Regions from separate parts of the Allobosea sp. BE125 genome, predicted to be linked through region 3. Evidence: riboswitches for the same ligand, from Rfam matches in the RefSeq annotation. Region 3 holds a riboswitch; each other region holds the start of a gene.
What was found. A riboswitch is a leader RNA that binds a small molecule or an ion and turns the genes downstream of it on or off. The one in region 3 is predicted to bind thiamine pyrophosphate.

Region 1 (8,020 bases), on a different contig from region 3:
GCCTGCACCTGCTCCGAACGCGGCGCCGGCAACCCCGGCCGCGCCCCGTGCTGCTCCGGTTCCGCCGGCGGCAGCGCCCGCGACGCCAGGAGCGCCCACGGCCCCGGCCGTCCCGCGCCCCACACTGCCGCCGGGCCAACCCCAAGCCGCGCCGCCGGCAGCGGCTCCGGGCCAAGCGCCAGCAACCCGTCCGACGCCCGTACCTCCGCCCGCGGCCGCACCGCTGACGCCTCCGCCGGCGACGGCTCCAACGGCTCCTGCTCCTAGCGGGCGCGGTCCGGGAACGCCCCTGCCGCCACCAGTCGCCCAGCCGCAGCCGGGGCAAACCCAGCCCGGACAGACTCTGGCGCCTCCGCCAGCGGCAGCCCCGGCTCCAGGCGGGCGCGGCCCGGGAGCTCTCCCGCCGCCTTCCGCCCAGCCGCAGCCCGGACAGACCCAGCCCGGACAGACTCTTGCGCCGCCGCCAGCAGGCCAGCCCCCCGCTGGTGCTCCCGGCCAACCGCCGGCGCCTGACCGGCAAGGCCGGCGTGGCGGCATCGGGCTTGGCGGCGCCGCCGCGATCGGCCTTGGCGCCGGCGTGATCGGCGGCATCATGGCGACGCAGGGCGCGGAGCGCTTCGACGATGTCCGCAGCCGGCGCGAGGAACGGCGCGACGGCGACGTCACGATCATCCGCGAGCCCGGCCGCACGATCATTCGCGACGACGACCGCGTCATCATCCGCCGCGATGAGACCGAGCGGTTCCGTGATCTTGGCTACCAGCCACGCGTCGACCGTCGCGATGGCGAGACCCGCAGCGTCTTCGAACGGCCCGACGGCACTCGCGTGGTGACGGTCACCGACGAGGATGGCCGGCTGATCCGCCGCGCCCGCCTCGACCGCGACGGGCGTGAGATCGTGATCATCGACAACACCCGCCGCGATCGACCCAATGACCGCTTCTCGGATGAGATCGTCGTACTGCCAGCGCCACCCCTGCCGATGCCGCGCGAGCGCTATATCGTCGATGCCGAGCGAGCCGATGAGGGTCTGATCTACGAGACGATCATGGCCCCGCCGATCGCGGCGATCCCGCGCCGCTACACGCTTGACGAGGTGCGCTATTCGCCCGATCTGCGGGCGCGGATGCGCAGCGTCGATATCAATACGGTGACCTTCGAGACAGGCTCCTGGACTATCGCGCCGGACCAGGCCCAGCGGCTCGCGACCATCGCCCAGTCGATCCGGCAGGGACTGCAGAGCTCGCCCAACGAGGTCTTCCTGGTCGAGGGCCATACCGACGCCGTCGGCGCCGACATCGACAATCTGTCCTTGTCGGACCGCCGCGCCCAATCGGTCGCGGAAATCCTGACCCGCGACTTCGGCGTGCCCGCCGAGAACCTGACGACCCAGGGCTATGGCGAGCAATATCTAAAGGTCGCGACGCAGGAGGCCTCGCGCGAAAACCGGCGCGTGACGCTGCGACGGATCACGCCGCTGCTGGCGGGCCGCACCGGGCCGTGAACCCATGCCGGCGCGGTGGCACGCCGCCGCGCCGGTTCGCTTTCGCCGCATCGCTTTCATGAAGCGGCAAGGACTCTGGTCTAGCTCTCCTAGTCCAGCACTAGAGGAATTTTCGATCCGTCCGGGTCGTTCGATTACTCTAGCCCTTTGTTTTGACGCGCTTTCTTCACGCGAACCGGTGTCCACTTCGCTTGAAAGCGCTCTAACTGAGAGGAGACCGATCATGAGCGATTCATCGATTGCCATCGCGCAGAGCCTCGCCGCGAGCCAGGCCGCCGCAACCCGCCAGACGATCCAGACCGAGATGGTCAAGCAGCAGGCCGATGCCGAGCAGGCTGTGGCCGATCTGCTGCAGCAGGGTGCAGCCCAGGCGAAGGCCGCCCTTCCGGCCGGCCAGGGCCAGACCGTCGACATCACTGCCTGAGCTCCTGCGTCATGGCGTAGAGCACGACGCTCTGCACCCACGCAGCGATACCGGCCGCCGGCATGCAGCCCGGCGAACGACACTCCCCGGGGCGCCCAGCCGGCCGAGGCGGCATCGGGAGAGGCCCACTGGCGCCAAGTTTTATTGAGACCGTGACGTGAGGATTACGACCGCGATGTGAGGCTCCGCTTCGGAGGAAACAGCCATGAAGGCGAGTCGCATTGATGGGCATGCCGGAAGCCTGCCGCGTCTGCCATTCTGGGCCGCGGCATTCGTTACGGTGGCCTGCATCGCCATTCTCGCCCTGAGCGGATGGCGCGAATGGGCCACCCGGGCAGCCGATCTGAAGAACGCCGAAGTCGACATGATCAATCTCTCGCGCTCGCTGACACAGCACGCGGAGGACACCATCGAACTCGCCGATGCAGCGCTTTTCGGCTTGGCCAGCAGACTGGAGACAAACGGCACGAGTCCCGCCGCAATCGCGACAGTTCAGAGTATTCTCGACCTTCGCAAACCGACGCTAGGGCGAATCCGCGGCCTCTTCGTCTACGACGAAACGGGCCGCTGGCTGGCCACCACGGAGAAAGTCGACTTCGCGGGCCTCAACAACAGCGACCGCGCCTATTTCCAGCATCATCGTGCTGTGGACGATCGCCGCATCTATCTGGGCCGACCCGTTCAAAGCCGGACCGGTGGTCAGTGGATCATCACGGTGTCTCGGCGCCTCAATCATCCCGATGGCGCTTTCGCCGGCGTGGTCCTGGCGACGATCGACGCCGGATATTTCTCGCAGTTCTATCGCCGGTTCGACATCGGCCCCAACGGGGCAATCACGCTGCTGAGCGCCGATGGCATTCTGCTTGCGCGCAGCGTCGATAACGACACCTATGTCGGACGAGACATGTCGGCGACACCTCTGATCAGGGACAGGATGTCCCGGCCCGCCGCCAGCGTCTATTATTTCAAATCACCGCTGGATGGGCTGCAACGTCTGAGTTCCTTCAGGTTCAGCGAGCGATATCCGCTCCTGGTGCTGGCGACGGAAGCCCAGGATGACGTTCTGCTGCGCTGGCGCCAGGCCGCCATCGCCCGGATGGCCTTCGTGCTGGCTTTGACATTGGTGATTGGCGTCATCGGCCTGCATCTCGTGCGCCAGCTCTATGAGCGTCAGCGTATGGCGGCAGCGCTGATCGCCAAGGAGGCCGATTTCCGCCTGCTCGCGGAAGCATCCAGCGACATGGTCACCCGGATCGATTTCGACGAGCGCATACTCTACGCTTCCCCTTCCTCCGCGAGCGTTCTGGGCTGGGACCCCGCGCAGCTGGTCGGAACGCCGGCTCTGGCCGGCGTCAACCCGGAGGACTTGCCCCGGGTCGAACAGGTCGTCGCTGCGCTGAAGCGCGGCGAGGTCGAGGAAGCCAGGATCATCTACCGCACGCGCCACCGGGAGAAGACCGAGATCTGGATCGAGACGACCTTGCGCGTGACGAGGTCCGATAGCGGCACGATCGATGGCGTCGTGGCGATCTCACGCGATATGACCGAGCACAAGGATCTCGAAGACAAACTCGCGGCGCTGGCGACCTTGGACGGGCTGACGGGGCTCGCCAATCGCCGATGTTTCGACGAGCGGCTGGAGCAGGAATGGGCGCGGGCCTCGCGAGAGGGCACCGCCCTTTCCGTGCTGATGATCGATATCGACCATTTCAAGAAATTCAACGATCGTTACGGACATCCCGCTGGAGATGGCTGCCTGCGTGCTGTGGCCGCCGTCTTGGCCGCGCAAGCACGACGCCCGGGCGATCTGGCCGCGCGCTATGGCGGGGAAGAGTTCGCCCTCCTCTTGCCGGATACGAATGCCGAAGGCTGCGAGCTGGTCGGTAAGAGGTTCTGCGATGCGCTTCGCGACATCCAGATGCCGCACGGGTCGAACCCTCCGTCCGGGCTCGTCACGGCGAGCCTTGGCGGCGCGACCATCTGGCCGAACTCCCATGCAACGACAGGTCGCGCCTCGTTGGTTGGAGCAGCTGATCGGGCGCTTTATTCCGCCAAGGACGGCGGGCGTGATCGCATGGTCATGTCGGGACGAGTGCTGCCCTGGCCGCGCGCCAGGAGCGCCTGACCCGCAACAATGCGCCTCACCGGAATGCGCCGCTTCCGAAGTCGGCTCCGCACGATCTCTCGCTGCCGCCGTCGCGCCGAAGCGCCGCCGCTATCAACGAGGCGATGAACAGATGGCAATGACGCCATGCGAGCCGAGCGCTGTTTGCCGGTTGCGCGCGGGCGTCATCGCGCCTAACTTCCCAGCCGTTCCGAGGGGTGCTCGCAAGAGCTGAGATGGCCGTCCAGGCCGAACCCATCGAACCTGATCCGGGTCATACCGGCGGAGGGACTGGAACGCGGCTTGCGCAGAATCGCGGCCGCAGACAGCGCTAGACCGCTTCGACGCCGGATCTCCTGAACCTTGGACCAAGGAGGAGATCCCATGAACGTTCACACCAAGTCTGCCAAAAACAGCGTCAAGGCCACGCCCAAGTTTGGTGCACCGACCGGCGTCACCACCGGCCCGATCATCGGCTCGCGCAAGATCTATGTCGCGCCGCCGGAAGACCCGACCATGCGGGTGCCCTTCCGCGAGGTGCAGCTTTCGACCGATGCAGAACTACCGGTGCGCATCTATGACCCGTCGGGGCCCTTCACCGAGAGCGATGCCAGGATCGATCTGAACCAGGGCTTGCCGCAGCCACGCCGCGCCTGGCTCGACGCGCGCGGTTTCGACACCGTTCCCGGCCGCGAAGTCACCGCCGCCGACAATGGCAACATCTCGCCCGAGAACCTGGTGCCCGCCTGTCCGGCTGAGCGCCCGGTGCTGACGGCCAAGCCCGGCCAGATGGCGACGCAGTTCGAATTCGCGCGCGCCGGCATCATCACCCCTGAGATGATCTATGTCGCGCATCGCGAGAATCTCGGCCGCGTCGCCATGCTGGAGGGCGCGAAAGAGCGTCACGCCGATGGCGAGAGCTTTGGCGCGAGCGTACCGGAATTCGTCACGCCCGAATTCGTGCGCAGCGAGATCGCGCGCGGGCGGGCGATCATTCCCGCCAACATCAACCATCCGGAACTCGAGCCGATGGCGATCGGCCGGAACTTCCTGGTCAAGATCAACGCCAATATCGGCAATTCCGCCGTCACCTCCGGCGCCGCCGAGGAGGTCGAGAAGCTGGTCTGGGCGATCCGCTGGGGCGCCGACACGGTCATGGACCTGTCGACCGGGCGCAACATCCACAACATCCGCTCCTGGATCCTGCGCAACTCGCCGGTCCCGATCGGCACCGTGCCGATCTACCAGGCGCTGGAGAAGGTCGGCGGCGATCCGGTCAAGCTCGACTGGGAGGTGTTCAAGGACACGCTGATCGAGCAGGCCGAGCAGGGCGTCGACTACTTCACCATCCATGCCGGCGTCAGGCTGCCCTATGTGCCGCTGACGGCTTCCAGGGTGACCGGCATCGTCTCGCGCGGCGGCTCGATCATGGCGCGCTGGTGCCTGGCGCATCACAAGGAAAGCTTCCTCTACGAGCGTTTCGACGAGATCTGCGAGATCATGCGGCGCTATGACGTCTCGTTCTCGCTCGGCGACGGCTTGCGTCCGGGCTCGATCGCCGACGCCAATGACCGTGCCCAGTTCGCCGAGCTGGAGACGCTGGGCGAGCTCACCAAGGTTGCCTGGGACAAGGGCTGCCAGGTGATGATCGAGGGCCCCGGCCATGTGCCGATGCACAAGATCAAGGAGAATATGGACAAGCAATTGCGCGAATGCGGCGAGGCGCCCTTCTACACGCTTGGACCGCTGACGACAGACATCGCGCCGGGCTACGACCACATCACCTCGGGGATCGGGGCTGCGATGATCGGCTGGTTCGGCTGCGCCATGCTCTGCTATGTCACGCCCAAGGAGCATCTCGGCCTGCCCAACCGCGACGACGTCAAGACCGGCGTCATCACCTACCGGATCGCGGCTCATGCCGCCGATCTCGCCAAGGGGCATCCGGCGGCCAAGCTCCGCGACGACGCGGTCAGCCGCGCGCGCTTCGACTTCCGCTGGGAAGACCAGTTCAACCTGGCGCTCGACCCCGACACCGCCCGCGCCTATCACGACGAAACCCTGCCGAAGGACGTGCATAAGGTCGCGCATTTCTGTTCGATGTGCGGGCCCAAGTTCTGCTCGATGAAAATCACGCAGGATCTGCGCGCCGAGGTCCTCGCCATGGGCGAGAACGAGCGCATCGCACTTGACCAGGCGGCGGCGCAGATCGAAACGGAAAGGCATGCGGGCATGGCCGCGAAGTCGCAGGAATTCCTTGCGAAGGGCAGCAATCTCTACCTGCCGGCGGCCGAATGAGCACGACCATGAGTATGACCATGACGGAAGACCATCTTGATGCCGCCCGCGTCGCCGCCGTGCTGGCGCGCGTGACGGCGCAGCGGCCGCGCGTGCAATGCCTGACCAACACGGTGGCGCAGAACATCACGGCCAACATGCTGCTCGCCTTCGGGGCCATTCCCTCGATGGCGATCCATGTCGACGAGGTCGCGGCGATGGCCGATGGCGCGGGCGCGATCCTGATCAATATCGGCACGATCAACGCCGAGAGCGAGCTCGCCATTCCCAAGCTGCTGGAGGTGGCGCGCGACAAGGCCAAGCCGCTGGTCTTCGACCCCGTCTTCGTCGAGCTCTCGCCCCTGCGCCAGCATGTGGCGCGCGAGGTGCTGCGCCTGCGCAACATCGTCGTGCGCGGCAACGCGACCGAGATGGCGGCGCTCGAAGATGTGCTCCAGGCCGCTCGCGAGCACAATCTGACGCTGGTCACGACCGGCAAGATCGACCGCATCGAAGGCGCGCGCGGCGCGTTCTCGGTCGCGCATGGCCACCCCCTGATGACGAAGGTCACCGGCGTCGGCTGTGCGGCCGGCGCCCTGATCGCGGCAGCTTGCGCGGTCGAGAGCAACCCGGCCCTGGCGGCGGCCGCGGCGTTGACCGCCTATGGCATCGCCGGCGAGATCGCCGCCGAACGCAGCAATGGGCCCGGCAGCTTCGCTGTCGCGCTGATCGACGCGCTGGCGGGCATCGACGAGGCCACGCTGCGGGCGCGGATGGGAGAAGACGGTTGAGCGTCGATATCCTGCTCTACGGCCTGGTCGATCCGCAGATCGCCAGGGGCCGTTCGCTCGCCGAGCTCGCCCGGGCGGCGGCCAAAGGCGGCGCGACGCTGATCCAGTACCGCGCCAAGGCGGCCTCGACGCGCGAGATGGTGCGGGAGGCCCGGGCGATCCATGCTGCGCTCGCGGGCAGCGGCGTGCCGCTCTTGATCAACGACCGCGTCGATGTCGCTTTGGCGGCCGGCGCGGACGGCGTGCATCTGGGCGCCGACGACATGGAGCTTGCCGACGCCCGCCGCCTGCTCGGCGAGACCGCGATCATCGGCGCGACGCTGGGAGAGGCGGCGGAATTGCCTTACCTCGCCTCGGCGCGCATCGACTATGCCTGCGTCGGCCCGGTCTTTGCCACGCAGCACAAGGACGATGCCGACATCCCGCTCGGCCTCGACGGCTACGCTGCACTGCGGCGGCAGGCCGCCAAGGCGCTGGGTTTACTCCCGGTCGGAGCGATCGCCGGCATCAATGCGAGCAACGCCGCCTCGGTGATGGCCGCCGGCGCGGACGGGGTCGCCGTGATCGGCGCGATGTTCGGGAGCGACGATGTCGAGGCCGCGACGCGGGCATTGCGGGCTGCGGTCGAAAAGCGCTGCTGACAAGCATCCCTGCCGTCATTCCGGCGCGGGCAGAGCGTTTTCGAGCGAAGTGGACACCGGTTCGCGTGAAGAAAACGCGTTAAAACAAGGAGCCAGAGCATTTCTGCGATTTGGAGAAACGCGGAAATGCTCTGGTGTCGTGAATCCCGTTCTTACTGCGTCGGCGTGAGCGGCAGCGGGACCGGCTTCGGACGCGGCTTGGGCTTGGCAGCGGGCTTCGGCTCGCTGGTGATGCCGAGGCGCGCCCGGATCGATGCCGCCCGCGCCTCGGTCATGCGC
Region 2 (8,020 bases), on a different contig from region 3:
TTGCCGAGCGCGCCATGCGTCTTCACATGGGTCATCGGATAGCCTGTCAATGCCGCGACGGCCTTGAACGCGCCGACCTGATAGGCGACGAGGTTCTCGACCTCCCGCTCGGTCAGGCCGGGCAGGCGGCGTCGGCCGAAGCCGATCAGATCGGCAAAGCCGGGATGGGCGCCGATCGCGACATGCTTGTCGCGCGCGAGCTCGGCGGTTTTGCGCATGATCTCGGGATCGCCGGCATGAAAACCGCATGCGACATTGGCCGTGGTGACGATGTCGAACATCGCCGCATCGTCTCCCATGGTCCAGGGACCGAAGCTTTCGCCGACATCCGCGTTGAGATCTATGTTCATTCGAGATCCTGAAGCGTTGAAACCGACCCCTTGGAACCGCAGGGCCAGTGGCATGGGCCGCAAGGCGGCTGGCCTGGGGACGTTCTAGTGGAGCGCGCGGCCAGCTGCCAGCCTGTGCCACGAGACGGCCGTGATCCAGCTCTGGCATCGATGCCCGCGAATTGAGGCCGGGAATCTTAGGATTTATTCAACTTTGAAGGCAGATGCTCTCCGGGAGGCTTCGACAGGAGCCATAGTTATCTGAGCTGGGTTGAACCCGGCTCTGAGCCGGGTGTGTCCTATGTCCAGAAGCACAAATCATGGCGCTGAGGCAGAACGGCTCCCAAAAGATAAGGATACGATGAATGCCCAATTGGTAGCGGCGCTCTACGCCACGCCCGGGCCTATTCTTATCGGTTCGATCACGGTTACCCTCGTCATGCTGGGAGCGGGCCTGCTCGCCGGCCATGATCCCGTATTCTATGGCCTGGCCGTCCTGATGGCTTGCCTCGGATTATTCCGGTTCGCTTCCCACAGACTCTATGAGCGGGCTCAAGCCGTAGCTGGCGCAGCGTTCGATGCGGCCCGTTTCGAGCGCTTTGCGATGATCGGGGCTTGGGGAACGGCCGCTCTTATTGCCGGATTCAGCTGCTACGCCCTGTGGCGCTATCCGAGCCAGCCGGTTGCCGTTCTGGCGATCGCGCAATCGATCGGTTATCTGGCGGGGATATCGGGGCGCAACACCTCGCGCCCCCTGATCACGAAGATCCAGGTCCTGATCTCCGGTGCGCCCTTCACCTATGCCTTGGCTGCGACCTTGGAGCCGGCCTATATCCTGATCGCGCTGACGGTCGCGCTGACGACGATTTTGACCTTCTCCAGCACGCAGATCATTCACGAAATGTTCGTGTCCCGCCATCGCACGATGGAGGAGCTCGAGATCCTGGCCAATCGCGATACGCTGACGAATCTGGACAACCGGCGCTCGATTCTGCTCAAGATCGAGAACCAGCTGGCACGCAAGCAAGATACCGCGCTCCTCTCCATCGATGTCGATGATTTCAAGAGCATCAACGACACCTATGGGCATGATGTCGGGGACGCTTTGCTGCTCTCGATCAGCGAGACCCTGGCGTCTTGCCTTGGCTCTGGCGATATCGCCGCGCGGATGGGGGGCGACGAGTTCATGGTCGCCACGTCGCGCGGGAGCACTGAGGCGGTCGAGCTCGCGCGCCGCATCCTGATGCGGATCGGTTCCCAGAGGCGGATTAAGGGGCGCAGCATCGCCGCGACCGTCAGCGTCGGCGTCGTCGTTGCCGAGGCTGGCCTGGCTGTCGAACAGGCCCTCAAGCGCGCCGACATCGCGCTCTACAAGGCCAAGTCGGATGGCCGGAACCATCTGGTCGTCTATACGCCGGAGCTGAGCGTCGAGCACGATGAGCACCTGGCCTTCGAGGTCGATCTACGGGACGCGCTCCGCGCCGGGCAATTCCAGCTCGTCTACCAGCCGATCTACAACCCGCGCTCGGGCAGCGTCACGCTGGTCGAGGCGCTGCTGCGCTGGGATCATCCGCGGCGCGGGGTGGTCAGCCCCGCGACCTTCGTTCCCGTGGCCGAGCGCACCGGGTTGATCAAGGTGCTGGGCACATGGGCGATCGAAACCGCAGTGCGCGCCGCCCTGGCCTGGCCGCGCAATGTCGGCGTCAGCGTCAACGTCTCCGCGCGGCAGTTCGAGAGCGATCACGACCTCGTCGCGATCGTCGCCGCCATCCTGCGCAAATCGGGCCTGCCGCCGCGCCGTCTGACGCTCGAGATCACCGAATCGACGCTCATCGAGGACGCGCCGCACATCATCGAGAGCTTGAAAAAGCTGCGAGCCATGGGCGTCAGGATCGCGCTCGACGATTTCGGGACCGGATATTCGTCCCTGAGCTATCTGGCCAAGCTGCCGATCGACATCATCAAGATCGACAAGAGCTTCAGCCATGAGATCGATTCGTCGGTCAAGGTGAACGCGCTGATGACCGCGATCACCGACCTGGCTCATAAGCTTGGGTTGTCGATCATCGTCGAAGGCATCGAGACGGCGGCGCAGCTTGCCGTGATGCGCCAATTCAGCTTGCATGGGATACAGGGATACATTCTCGCGAAACCGATGTCCGACGAGGCTTTGCTCGCCATTATCAAGGATCGCGTGGCCTCCGACAGGATGAGCCTTGTCGGGAACCTCACGGCGCCTGCTGCGGTTGCCGTGAGGAAGCGGCCAGAAGTTGCTTGAGCGCGTCCCCGCGGTAATAGAGCCGGAACGAGAGCGGGGCGCCATGCAGAGGCCGAACTATCCAAGCGGCAAAGACCTGCTTGGCGCCGATTCGGTGTCGCGCGACGATCTCGACGATATCTTCGCGCGCGCCGAGCGCTTCCTGGCGGAAGAGACTGAAGAGGATGCGCCTGGCGACCAGCCGGCCCGGCTTCATCTCATGAGGCGGCGGCCAAAGGTGATCGCGACCCTGTTCGACCAGCGCAGCACGCGGACGCGGCTGGGCTTTCAGGCCGCGGCCTTGCGCCTTGGGCATCAATCGCTCGACGTCTACGATACCGATCGCAGCCGGATGGGCAGCGCGACAGGGGAAACGCTCGACGATCATATCCGCACCGTGGAGGCCTATAGCGACCTGATCGTGGTGCGCTCGCATACCGAGAGCCTGCCGTATCAGATCGGGCGACTGAGCTACCTGCCGGTCGTCAATGCCGGCAACGGCGCCGACGAGCACCCGACCCAGGCTTTGATCGATCTCTTCGCCATCCACAAATTGCGCGGGGACGTCAAAGACCTGTCGATTGCCTTGTCGAGCGATACGCGTGCGCGCTTTGCCCTGTCCTTCGTCAAAATGCTGCGCCTCTCGCCGCCCCGGCGTTTCACGCTTTGCTCCCTGCCGGACGTGCCGATCAACCCGCCGATGCGCGAAGCGATCGCGCTGCTGGCGAGCCTGGGCTGCAAGGTCTCCTTCGTTCATGACGTCAGGGACACCCTGGACCATGACGTCTTGATCATTCAGATGCAGGACATGAGTCGCTTCGCGCACGCGTCTCTGGGCAGCGAGGCCATCGACAAGGAAGCCGAGACCGAACCCTTCACGCTGACCGCCAAGAAAATCCTCGATGCGAAATCCGACACCCTGATCCTGAACCCCCTGCCGCGCTTCTCCGAGCTCGACGTGTCATGCGACGCGCTGCCGAATGCGGGTTATTTTCGACAGGTCAAATTGTCCTTGCCGGTGAGGATGGCCATCCTGGAGCGAATGCTTCTGGGTATTCCATGGACTGGTTGAAGCGCCGTTTCCTGGTATTCTCGGGTTGGATGCTGGCCTATTTCCTGGCCTATATCGCTGTCGCGATAGCCATTCGCTATCTCTCGCATTCCTTCCGCATCGTCGAGATCGCGGCGATCCGCTCCGCCGGCTCACTCATCCTTGCCGGATTCTTCGTCTTCAGAAGCAAAGCAGCCCTGCACCAACTGGCTGGCATGCAGTTCGGCTATCACGTCCAGCGCAGCCTGATTCACCTGATCGGGTCGTTGGCGTTGATCTGGAGCCTGGCCAATCTTCCCCTGGGCTTCATCGCGACGATCGAGTTCTCGGGGCCTCTCTTCGCGGCGATGCTGGGCCTCGTCGTCGCGGGCTTGATCCCGGGGGCCGTCGCTTGCCTGGGACTGTCGCTTATCGCCGTCGGCAGCGCCTATCTGCTGTTCTCGCAGGGCGTGTCGCATGATCCACGCCTGCTGATCCCGGTCGGTGCAGTCGCCCTGCTGACGATCACGAATTTGATGCTGGCCCGGCTGGCCGAGAGCAAGAGCGTTGTCCTGATCGTGTTCGTCATGCATGCCGTGCAGCTACCGGTTTATCTCTGTGCGCTCTTCATCGGCCTCGACGTGGGGGGAGCTACTCTGCCGCGCGACGTCCATATCGAGGACGTGCTCGGCGTTTCGCTGGCGGTTGCTGTGCTGATGCTTGCCGGCTTCGTCACGCAGACGGCGCTGGCGAATGCGTCGCGTCATGGCTCCGCACTGCAACTCTGCGCCGCCGATACGCTGCGCGTGCCGTTCCTGACGCTCATCGGCTATGTCGTCTTCAAGGAGATGCTGAGCGAGAGCATCGTCCTGCCCGGATTGCTCGTCGTGGCGGGAGCGATCATCACCAGCCTGCCGCACCCGCGCGCTCGAAGCCAGGCGAGCTAGAGGCCGTTGGCACGCGCGCAAGAGTGAGCCGCCGCCATGTCACATTCTTGACATGGCGCCGCCGCCGCCGTCATGGTGCGCCCGTTCCCAGGGGGGCCTCGCTAGGAGGCTGAGATTCCGCCCGCTCGAACCCGTTTCGAGCAACGCGGTGACCCTCCGAACCTGATCCGGCTCATACCGGCGTAGGGATGCGGGACATAGGGCGGCAAGTCGCTCCTTTTCCATGCTCGCGCCATTGGCCGGACAGCGGGTCGCAGATCGGAAACGTGCCGGATTGCGCCTTGATGTCTGGGAAGGTGTGCATGGACGTGACGGAAGCGCAGATCATTGCGGCCCTGCTCGAGTTCTTCGACAGGGAACAAGCGACGGACGAGGATTTCGACCGGCTGGCGCTGCGCATCTTCGCCTACCAGTTCGAGAACAATCAGCCCTATCGCCGCTTCGCCGCGGCGCGAGGCAGGACGCCGCTTGCCGTCCGGAGCTGGCGCGACATTCCCGCTGTTCCGATCGACGCTTTCAAGGATCTGACGCTGAGCTGCCGCCCCACGGAGGGGATCGAGCACGTCTTCATGACGAGCGGCACGACCCGTGGCGGGCAGCGAGGACGCAGCTATCACCCGACGCTGGCTGTCTATGACCGTTCGATGATCCTGAATTTCCGGCAGCGCTTCATGCAAGGCTTGGACAGGATGCAGGGGCAGGATCGGATCCGCATGGGCATTCTGTTCCCCGACGAGCAGGCGATGCCGAATTCCTCGCTGGCGCATTATCTTGCTTTGGCGCGGCGCGAATGCGGGACGCCCGACAGCGAAGGCTTCATCGACGAGGCAGGCCTCGCCACCGCGCGCCTGCTTGCGGCCATGGCGCATGCCGAGGCGAGGGGCGAGCCCTATGCGCTGCTGGGCGCCAGCTACAGCTTCGTGCATCTGCTCGACGAATTGCAGCGGCAGGGCCGGCGCTTTGCGCTGCCGCCGGGCAGCCGGATCCTCGACACTGGCGGCTTCAAGGGGCAGTCGCGCGAATTGGCGGCGGACGAGTTCTACGACGCGCTCTCGGCTGGGCTCGGCGTGCCCCGGGAGCGCTGCATCAACATGTACGGCATGACCGAGCTCAGCACTCAATTTTACGATTGGGGCAATGAGACCTGCCCGCCGGTGAAGTCGGGCCCGCACTGGATCCGCAGCCGGGTGGTGAACCCGTTGACGGGTCAGGATGTGCCCGCAGGCGAGACCGGCGTGCTGGTCCATCACGATCTCGCCCATTTCAACTCGGTCTCGGCGATCCTGACCGAGGATGCCGGCATCATCGTCCCCGGCGGTTTCCGCCTGCTGGGTCGCGTCGACGGCGCCGATTCCAAGGGCTGCTCCGTGGCGGTCGAGGAATTCCTGAAAGCGGCTCGTGGCTGAGGTGATGACCGAATTCGCGGGGCATCTGCCCGGCTTGCCAGCCGGCGAGGTGGAGTGGAAGACACTTCACTTCAGCGCTTGGGGCGAGGCCGCGGAGGTCCGCGTGCCCGTGCTGAGCGACGCGCAAGCCGCAGCGCTGGCGGGGCGCGTGCGCGACAATGCCCGTGCCTATCTCAAGACCCTGCGCATTGCCGAGATCACCGCGATCATCGACCAGGCGATCGCGCGATTGCTCGATCGGAACGATCCCTGGCGGCGGAAGGCCGAAAGGCTGCTGCCGATCGTGACGGGCTATGATCCCGAGATGATCCGGCTCGGCCTGACCGGTTATCTGAAGACCTTCCGGCAGCCGCAGCTCAAGCGCTTCCTGGCTGAGGATTTCGCCGATCCGCAGATCCTCGACGATTTCCAGCCCAGGCCGAAGGGCGGTTTCGCCAAGGCGTTCGGGCCGGATCTCTTGCTGCATGTCTGGGCCGGCAATGTTCCGGGCCTGCCGCTCTGGAGCCTGATATCGGGCCTGCTGGTCAAGGCCGGAAGCATCGGCAAGGTCGCCACCGCCGAGCCGCTGCTGGCGGGCTGGTTCGCCCGCATCCTGGCCGAGATCGATCCGCGCCTGGGCGAGTGTCTCGCCGTGGTCTGGTGGAAGGGCGGCGACGAGGCCGGCGAGCGCGTCTGGCTGGCTGAGGCCGACGCCATCGTCGCCTATGGCGGCAATGATGCGCTGAAGGCGATCCGGGATCGCGCTCCCGTCACCGCCCGCTATCTGCCGCATGGCCACAAGATCGGCTTCGGCATGGTCGCGCGCGCGGCGCTGGATACGCGCAAGGCAGGCGCACTTGCCCGGCAGGCCGCCTATGACGTGATGCGTTATGATCAGCAGGGCTGCTATTCCCCGCAGATGCTTTTCGTCGAGCGGGGCGGGCGCGTCTCGCCCCATGAATTCTCCGGCTATGTCGCCCATGAACTGGCGAGCTTTGCCCGAAAGCATCCGCGCCGCGCGCTCTCGATCGAGGAGGCTGCCGGCGTCGCGTCCTGGCGTGGCGCGCAAGAGAGACGCGCCTTTGGCGGCGACCGCGACATGCTGGGCGATTCTTCCGATGACTGGAGCATCGTCCATGTCGAGGATGCGCAGGCATTGGCCCCCAGCGGCCTGAACCGGACGCTCGCCATCGTCGCCGTCGACAGGCTCGACGATGTCGTCAGCTTGATCGCCCCCTTCCGGTCCTTCCTGCAAAGCGCCGGGATCGCGGCGGAGCCCAATGATCTGTTCCGGCTCGCCGGCCTGCTCGGGCAGGTCGGCGTGACGCGCATCTGCGCGCTCGGCGGCATGACCGCGCCCGAGGCCGGCTGGCACAATGACGGGCGCTTCAACCTGCTCGACCTCGTCACCATGACCGAAATCGAGTATGCGGCGGAAGCCGCTGCGGACGGGTTCGCGCCTTATGTCGATTGAGCCGCACAGCGAAGGCTTCGTCGCCATCGACAAGGCGAGCTACGGCTACGGTGACTGGCCCGCGATCGTCGATCATGTCGACTGGACGATCCCGCGCGGCGCGATCCATTGCCTGGTCGGGCGCAGCGGCTGCGGCAAGACGACCTTGCTGAAACTCGCTGCCGGCCTGCTCCTGCCCGATGAGGGGATCGTCAGGATCGATGGCGCCGCCTTGCGCGAGCCGGGACCGCAGATCGGCTTCGTCTTCCAGGCTCCGACCTTGCTGGACTGGTCGAGCGTGCTCGACAACGTGCTGCTGCCTATCTCGTTGAAGCGCCGCCCGTGCGCGGCGGACCGGGAGGCGGCACTTGATCTGCTGAAACTGGTTTCGCTGGACGGCTATGCGCAGCGCTATCCCAGCGAATTGTCGGGCGGGCAGCAAAGCCGTGTCGCGGTTGCGCGCGCGCTGGTCACCCAGCCGGCCGTACTGCTGCTCGACGAGCCTTTCGCCGCGTTGGACGCGCTGACCCGCGAGGAATTGCAGGACGACCTGCTGAGGCTCTGTGCCCTGCACGGAACGACAGTGCTGTTCGTGACCCATGACATCACCGAGGCCGTC
Region 3 (8,020 bases):
CCTCTCCAACAGCGCCGGCCTGACGCGCGACGGTCCCGACAACGGCCAGTTCTTCGACCGCAAGCCCTATTGCGACAAGGCCGAACTGCTCGCCGACCTGGCCTTGCCGCCCATCCTGCCCGCCTCGCAGCGCCTCAAATACTCCAATCACGGCTTTGGCCTGCTCGGCCTGGTGATCGAGGCGGTGACGGGCGAGCCCTATGCCGACTGGATCGCCAGGGAGGTCGTAGCGGCAGCCGGGCTTGCTGAAACCATGCCCGATATCGGCCTCTGGACCGGCCCGATGGCTCGGGGCCACAGCCCGAAATGGCCGCTCGGACATCGCGTCGTCGTGCCCGGCGACAATCCTTGCCAAGCGATGATGTCTGCCGCCGGCTTCGTCGCCACGGCCGCCGATGTCGCGCGCTATTTCGCGCAGCTCTCGCCGAAGGCAGAGCGCAGCATCCTCTCGCCCCTCAATCGCCGCGAGATGAGCCGCCGGCTCTGGACCGACGAGGAAAGCAGCCTAGGCCGCCATTACGGCCTCGGCACCATTTCCGGCGGCGAGGGCGACTGGGCCTGGTTCGGCCACTCCGGCGGCTTCCAGGGCTTCATCACCCGCACTGCCGTCCTGCCGGAGCAGGATCTGACGATCTCGGTGCTGACCAACGCCATCGACGGCCTCGCCCATCCCTGGCTCGACGGCCTCGTCCAGATCCTCAAGCGCTTCCAGGAGCTGGGCGCCCCCTCGGCCGCGACCAAGGATTGGGCCGGGCGCTGGTGGACGATCTGGAACCCTGGCGACCTCGTGCCCTTCGCCAACAAGGTGCTGATTGCCAACCCGACCCTGTTCAGCCCCTTCCTCGATGCCGGCGAGATCGCGATCGAAGCCCCCGATCGCGGCCGGATCGTCAAGGCCTCCTCCTTCAACAGCCCCGGCGAAACGGCGCGGCTGGTGCGCGACGATGCAGGCGGCATCGAGTCGGTCTGGCTCGGCGGCGCGCATGTCGTCTCGGAAGCGGCGCTGAAGGCGGAGATGCTCGCGCGCTACCAGAGCGACAACGCCTAGAGCATTTCCGCGTTTCTCCGAATCGCGAGAATCCTCTAGCTCCTTGTTTTAACGCGTTTTCTTCACGCGAACCGGTGGCCACTTCGCTCGAAAACGCTCTAGAACCCGTCGCTCAGGCCCGGGCTCGGCTCCGGCGCGTTCACGAACCGACGAGCCCGAGCTGGGGGCTCGACGCTTCGGCGCGGCCGCGGCGCGGAATGCGCCCAGCCCCGCGCGCATCCCAACCGGCCGCGACGGCATGGCGCATGGCGCGGGCCATGCGGACCGGATCCTTTGCCTTGGCTATAGCGGTGTTGAGCAGCACGGCGCTTGCGCCGCATTCCACCGCGATGGCGGCATCCGACGCCGTGCCCAGCCCGGCATCGACGATCACGGGAACGGCCGAGCGCGCGCAGATCAATTCGAGATTGGCAGGGTTGGCGACGCCCATGCCGGAGCCGATCAGCGAGCCCATCGGCATCACTGCAGCGGCGCCGAGATCGGCGAGGCGCGCGCAAACCACCGGATCGTCATTGCAATAAGGCAGCACGACGAAGCCCATCTCGACGAGCTGGCGCGTCGCCTCCAGCAGCTCCCCGACATCGGGATAGAGCGTCTCGCGATCGCCGATGACTTCGAGCTTGATCCAGTTGGTTCCAAGCGCCTCGCGGGCGAGCTCCGCCGTCAGGACGGCGTCGCGCGCCGTCTCGCAGCCAGCCGTGTTGGGCAGGAAGCGGTAGCCGGACAAAAGCTGCGCCGTATCGGAGCCATGGCCCGCCAGCGAGATCCGGCGCAGCGACAAGGTCACGATCTCCGCCCCGCTGGCCGCCACCGCATCCACCATGATGCGCTGGTTGGGATAGCCGGCCGTCCCGATCAGCAGGCGGGAGCCGAGTTGCGTTCCGGCCAGGGTGAAGGGCTGTTCTGCGGCACTCATCTCAACCTCCTTGAAAAGCGCGAATGATTTCGACGCGGTCACCGGACGCCAGACGCGTGAGCTGCCATTGCGACTGCTTCACCACCATCCCGTTCAGCGCGATGGCGAAGCCCTGCGGGCCCGGCAGATCGAGCTCGGCGGTGCGCTCCCGCCATAGCGCCAGCAGATCCTGCGCCGCGCTGTCGTGATCGCGTCCATTGACGATGAGCTTCATGCCACTGCCTCCTGTGCAAAAAAGCGCTCCGATCCGAAGGATGCGGCAGGCCCCGTGATGCCTCCCTCGGTGACGAGTTGCGTGATCGCCACCGCGGTGACAGGGGCCAGCAGATAGCCGTTGCGATGATGTCCCGTGGCGAGGAGCAGGCCTGGAATCCGGGTCTCACCGAGGATCGGCGCGTCGTCAGTGCTGGTCGGGCGGAAGCCCGACCAGATTGCGGCGATCGGCAGCTCCTCGATGCCGGGCAGGATGCGTCGCGCGCCTTCGAGCAGCGCGTAGACGCCGCCGGCCGTCACGGCATCGTCGAAGCCGCATTCCTCCATGGTCGCACCGACGATCAGCGTGCCGTCGCTCTTGGGGGCGAGATGGACCTGGTCGGTCCAGACCATGCGCGAGAGCAGCGGCCGGTGCGGCGGGCATGCCAGCGCCAGCGACTGCCCCTTGAGCGGCCGCAACGGCAGGGAGAGCCCCGCTATCTCGGTCCAGGCCCCGCCGGCGGCGACGACGATCCCGGCCTTCACCAGCCCTTGCTTCGTCGTGACGCCCACGGCGCGCCCGGCTTGCAGCCGGGGCGTTGCCGCCAAGCCTTCGAGCAGGATTCCGCCGCGTCCGATGAAGGCCTGCCGCAGAGCCGCGATCACCCTGACCGGGTCGACCTGATGGTCGCCCGGGCAATGGATGCCGGCCACGACGGAGGGTCGCAGGCCGGGCTCAAAGCCTCGGCAGGCGGCGCCGTCGAGCCACAGCGTCGCAAGCCCTGCCTGCCGCTGCATCTCATGGCGGAAGCGCAGCCGCGCCACCTCGTCGCGCGTCGTGGCGACAAGCAGGATGCCATCCCTGCGATAGTCGATATCGAGCCCGCCATCGGCCGATAATTCGGCAGCGAAGCTCGGCCAGAGACGCTGGCTTTCCAGGGCGAGCGCGACATGTTCCTCGCCGCCGGGCTCGAATTCGGCGGCTGCCGCCAGCATCCCGGTGGCAGCGAGGCTCGCGCCTTGGCCGAGCGTGCCGCGCTCGAAGAGTGCGACCCGCAGGCCGGCGCGCAGCAATCGCCAACCGGTCATCAGGCCGATCACGCCGCCGCCGATGATGGCGACATCCGTCGCGGCCGGCGGCGCCGGAGCATCGGGCGGGCGGGCCTGCTGGCGGCGCAAACTGGTGTCGGGTGGGCCTCTCATCGCAAACTCCTCGCCGCGACGGGGGCGAGGATATCTGCGGCCTTGCGGGCCGCCGGCTTGAGCCGGGAAATCCATCCCTCCGCCGGTATGAACCGGATCAGGTTCGAAGGATTTCCGCGCGCTTATCCGGGTTGTCCCGGTCTGCCAGCGGTGTCTCAGCCCCTTGCCGGGGATCTCCCTGGAATGACGACGACTGTGAAAGCTCGACGGCCGCTGGTCAAGTGCGCGCCAATGTGGGGAGCGCCAACCGTCACCGCATGAAATGCAGCTCGCGGAAGCGCGCCCGGAACGCCGTCACATCCTTGGCCACCGCTTCTGCCGGCCGCGAGCCGCTGAGGCCCTCAGTGATATAGCCGGCCAGTTCCGGCATGTCGGCGGGCGTCATGCCGAAGCGCACGATCTCGGGCGTGCCGAGCCTGAGCCCGTTCACGTCGCCCGCCACCTCCGGCAGGGGCAGGCCGATGCCGCAGCTCAGGATGTTGATGGCGCGCAGCGTCTTGGCCGCCGCCTGGCCGCCGCCATAGCTGTGAGCCTCGATGGCGAATTGATGCGAGGTCGTCAGGCCGCGGTCGCGCGCGAAGACCGGCACCTGCCGCTCGACCAGCGCCTCGCCCAGCGCCTTGGCCGTCTCAGCCATCATCTGCGCGTAGGCACGGCCATGCGCCTTCCAGTCGAGCAGGGTGATCGCCAGCGAGGCCGATTTCGCCGCGTCGAAATTCGCGGTCAGGCCGGGATAGGCGATGGCGTCGAGCCGCTTGGCGATCTCGGCATCGTTGGTGACGATCAGGCCCGAGGGTGGGCCGCCCAGGCTCTTATAGGTGCTCATCGTCATCAGATGAGCGCCCTCCTCCAGCGGCTGCTGCCAGCCATGGCCGGCAATCATGCCCGACATATGCGCGGCGTCGAACAGCACGATCGCGCCGATTTCGTCGGCAATCGCGCGGATCTCGCGGATCGGATGGGCGAAGAGGTTGAGGCTGCCGCCGATCGAGATCAGCTTGGGCTTCAATCGCAGGGCATCCTCGCGCAGGCGCGCAAGGTCGACGGTGTAGTTCACCGGATCGACCGGGGCGGGATGGGTAACGATGCCGTAAAGCCCTGCGGCACCGGCGCCATGATGCGTGACATGGCCGCCGATCGCGCCCGGCGGCGCGATGATGCAGTCACCGGGCTTGGCCGCGACCATGAAGGCATAGAGATTGGCGATGGCGCCCGAGGGCACGCGGATCTCGGCGTATTTCGCGCCAAAGACCTCGGCGGCGAGTTCGGCGGCGATGATCTCGATCTTTTCGATCGCCTCCAGCCCCATCTCGTATTTGTCGCCGGGATAGCCGAGCGAGGGCCGGGCGCCGAGCCCCGCCGCAAGCACGGCCTCGGCCTTGGGGTTCATCACATTGGTCGCGGGATTGAGGTTGATGCAGTCGCGCTCATGGATGTTGCGGTTCTCGACCGTCAGCGCCGCGATCCGCGCCGCGACCGCGTCGAGCGACTGGCCAGCCGTCTCGGCGGCGATGCCGAGCACGTAATCCTCGCTCGCTTGCGGAACCCAGTCGCGCCTGCCCAGAGCCGTCATCGATTGATCCTCCTCGCGATAATCCCGCACGATGCGAACGATATGACCGGTTTGCGCTAGGCTGCGCAAACGAGTAATCCTCGCTCGCAGGCAGAGAAAATCTCAGCCTAAGAGATGATCCGCCATGCCCGTCAAGCCGCCGCGCCCGCGCCTGCCATCCCTCAACGCCTTGCGGGCTTTCGAGGCGGCGGCGCGTTGCGAGAGCTTCGTCAAGGCAGCCGAAGAGCTCGGCGTCACCGCCGGCGCGGTGACGCAGCAGATCCGGCAACTGGAAGCCTGGCTCGGCTTCCCGCTGTTTCGCCGCCTCGCCCAGGGGGTGGAACTCACGGAGGGAGCGCGTAGCGCCCTGCCCAAGCTGACGCGCGGCTTCGACACGCTGGGGCAGGCGATACAGGACTTGCGCGCCGGGCATGAAGGCAGCGCACTGACCATCGCCGCCCTGCCCTGCATCGCCCAGCTCTGGCTCTCGCCGCGTTTGGCCGCGCTGCAAGCGGCGTTTCCCGGGCTGCAGATCTCCGTTTCGGCGATGGAACAGCCGCCGGATCCACGCCGCGAGCCGCATGATCTGGCGCTGTTCTATCTCGGCCCCGAGACGCTCCCCGTCGACGCGCTGACGCTGGGCCCGGACGTGATCCTGCCGGTCTGCGCGCCGGCACTCGCGCGCGCGCTCACGAGCGTCGGTGATCTGGCGCGCGCGACCTTGTTGCATGACGCTGTCTGGCGCGAGGATTGGCGGCGCTGGCTCGCCTTTGCTGGGGGCATCGGGACGATCGACCCGACCCGCGGCCCCTCCTTTTCGCTCTACAGCCTGGCGCTCGATGCCGCACTCTCGGGCTCCGGCGTGCTGATGGGCCGGATGAGCCTGATCGCGCCGCATCTGCGCGACGGCAGGCTCATCGCCCCCTTCGCTGACGCGATGCCGACCGGAGACGCGCTCACGCTCGTCCTGAACTCACAAGCAAGCGCGCATGCCAGCCGGCGCGAGATCGCACACAGCCTGCTCGAAACGCAGGCGCAACCAGCTCAGATCGCGCTGCCGCAATCTCCGGCCAGGATCTGATCCATCGAGCGCGACGGCTCGGCGCAGCCGGCCTCGCCAACGACCTTGGCCGGCACGCCGGCGACCGTCTTGTTGCGCGGCACGGCCTGTAGCACGACCGAGCCCGCCGCGACACGGGCGCATTGACCGATCTCGATATTGCCGAGGATCTTGGCGCCGGCGCCGATCAGCACGCCCTTGCGGATCTTGGGATGGCGGTCGCCGCCCTGCTTGCCGGTTCCGCCCAGCGTCACATCCTGCAGCATCGAGACATCGTCCTCGATCACCGTGGTCTCGCCGACGACGAGGCCCGTGGCATGGTCGAGGAAGATGCCCTTGCCGATCACCGCGGCCGGATTGATGTCGGTCTGGAACACTTCCGACGAGCGGCTCTGCAGATAAAGTGCGAAATCGCGCCGCCCCTGCCGGTGCAGCCAATGCGCGAGCCTATGGGCCTGCAAGGCGTGGAAGCCTTTGAAGAACAGCACCGGCTCCAGCACCCGGTAGCAGGCCGGGTCGCGGTCCATCACCGCAAGCGCATCGGCCCTTATGCCCTGGCTGATCTCTGGATCGGCAATAAGCGCCTCCTCGAAAGCCTGTGCGATCAGATCGGCGGAGACCGCCACATGTCCGAGGCGCATCGCGACGCGGTGACTGACCGCCGCCTCGAAGCTCGGCTGGTTCAGCACGGAGGCCGTGATCAGGCTGGCAAGCGACGGCTCGCTGGCGACCGCAGCTTCGGCCTCGCGCCGCAATCTGGCCCAGACGGGATCGACACGGTCGAGCCCGGTCGCGGGATCGCGTGCTTCTATGACGGAGCGCCCAGACGGCATGATCATTCTCCGATGGAGACGTAAGACGAATTCAAACTCTAGCACATTGCGGTGGTGAACCGCCAAACGCGAAAGCGCGGGAGTGTCAGATCGGCCCGGCGCCCGCTTGAATCAAGACCGCAGCCGCCGCGCGCAAAACCCTGACGGGACTCATACTTTCCCGCCACCGGCCAGCCCGTTCAGACCCGTGCCAAAAAATCCAGCACCGCTTGTTTGTGGCTCTTGTCACCGACGGCGAGATTGTGGTCGCGGCCTTCGATGTCGACCGCTTCCGCACTGGGAATCAGCGCCGCAAGCTCCGGCCCGGAGCCCGCGACATCGTCCTTCGTGCCGACGCTGACCAAGGTCGGCACCGCGATCTGCCCGACCTGCGCGGCAGTCAAGGTCTGGCGCGAGCCCCTGATACAGGCGGCGAGCGCCCTGAGATCGCTCTTGGTCGCATCGGCGAAGGCGCGGAACATCCGCTGCATCGGGTCGGTCAGGACATCGAGCGAGGGCGCCTCCATGGCATCCGCGATGCCCAGCGGCAGGCCGACGCCCTCGACCAGATGGATCCCGAGCCCGCCGAGCAGCAGTGCCCGCAGGCGATCTGGATGCGCCAGCGCCAGATGCGCCGAGATCCGCGCGCCCATCGAATAGCCCATCACCGCAGCCTGCGAGATATCGAGATGATCCATTAGGCGGCGCACATCCTCAGCCATGATCTGCGAGGAATAGGCGGCGGGCTCATAGAGCTTCTCGCTCTGGCCATGGCCACGATTGTCGAGTGCGACGACACGGTATCCGGCATGGGTCAGCGTCTTCGTCCATTGGGTGTTGACCCAGTTGACCATATGGCTGGAGCCGAAGCCGTGGACGAGCATGACCGTCTCGCCGCGCGCAACCTCGCTCGTCGGGGCGAGGTCGATATAGGCGAGATTGACTCCGTCGGATGAGAAACTCTGCATGATCCAGATCGCTTGGGCCGTTGGCGTTGCCTTCTCCCTGCCATGCAGCCGCTGCTTTGGGTAGCGGGCCCGACGCCGCTTGCCTATGAAGACGGATATGAGCACTGCCGACCTCAACCCGACACCGACCATCGCCCGCCCCCGCTTCGCGTTCATCGATCTGGCGCGGGGCATCGCCCTGCTGGCGATGTTCGTCTTCCACTTCACCTATGACCTCGCTTATTTCGAGCTGATCGACGTCGACACGCCGATCGAGCCGGGCTGGCACT

Region 1: it holds a riboswitch for thiamine pyrophosphate, as region 3 does, so the genes downstream of both, thiC (phosphomethylpyrimidine synthase ThiC) here and thiO (glycine oxidase ThiO) in region 3, are expected to answer to the same signal.
Region 2: it holds a riboswitch for thiamine pyrophosphate, as region 3 does, so the genes downstream of both, J2Y55_RS08680 (LuxE/PaaK family acyltransferase) here and thiO (glycine oxidase ThiO) in region 3, are expected to answer to the same signal.

The regions. Positions count from the first base shown of each region.
Region 1 is NZ_JAVDTY010000014.1:171,906-179,925, reverse strand. Features, by position in the region: gene J2Y55_RS26285 (OmpA family protein) at 578-1,504, shown strand; gene J2Y55_RS26280 (hypothetical protein) at 1,728-1,928, shown strand; gene J2Y55_RS26275 (sensor domain-containing diguanylate cyclase) at 2,134-4,053, shown strand; TPP riboswitch at 4,237-4,341, shown strand; gene thiC (phosphomethylpyrimidine synthase ThiC) at 4,417-6,330, shown strand; gene J2Y55_RS26265 (hydroxyethylthiazole kinase) at 6,339-7,100, shown strand; gene thiE (thiamine phosphate synthase) at 7,097-7,741, shown strand; gene J2Y55_RS26255 (hypothetical protein) at 7,894-8,020, opposite strand, start outside.
Region 2 is NZ_JAVDTY010000003.1:11,903-19,922, reverse strand. Features, by position in the region: gene J2Y55_RS08700 (LamB/YcsF family protein) at 1-350, opposite strand, end outside; gene J2Y55_RS08695 (putative bifunctional diguanylate cyclase/phosphodiesterase) at 691-2,607, shown strand; gene J2Y55_RS08690 (aspartate/ornithine carbamoyltransferase family protein) at 2,651-3,658, shown strand; gene J2Y55_RS08685 (DMT family transporter) at 3,646-4,563, shown strand; TPP riboswitch at 4,643-4,772, shown strand; gene J2Y55_RS08680 (LuxE/PaaK family acyltransferase) at 4,866-5,969, shown strand; gene J2Y55_RS08675 (acyl-CoA reductase) at 5,974-7,422, shown strand; gene J2Y55_RS08670 (ABC transporter ATP-binding protein) at 7,412-8,020, shown strand, end outside.
Region 3 is NZ_JAVDTY010000008.1:52,765-60,784, forward strand. Features, by position in the region: gene J2Y55_RS18270 (serine hydrolase domain-containing protein) at 1-1,048, shown strand, start outside; gene thiG (thiazole synthase) at 1,188-1,964, opposite strand; gene thiS (sulfur carrier protein ThiS) at 1,966-2,178, opposite strand; gene thiO (glycine oxidase ThiO) at 2,175-3,359, opposite strand; TPP riboswitch at 3,417-3,548, opposite strand; gene J2Y55_RS18290 (serine hydroxymethyltransferase) at 3,610-4,932, opposite strand; gene J2Y55_RS18295 (LysR family transcriptional regulator) at 5,057-5,992, shown strand; gene cysE (serine O-acetyltransferase) at 5,956-6,804, opposite strand; gene J2Y55_RS18305 (alpha/beta fold hydrolase) at 6,984-7,751, opposite strand; gene J2Y55_RS18310 (acetyltransferase domain-containing protein) at 7,849-8,020, shown strand, end outside.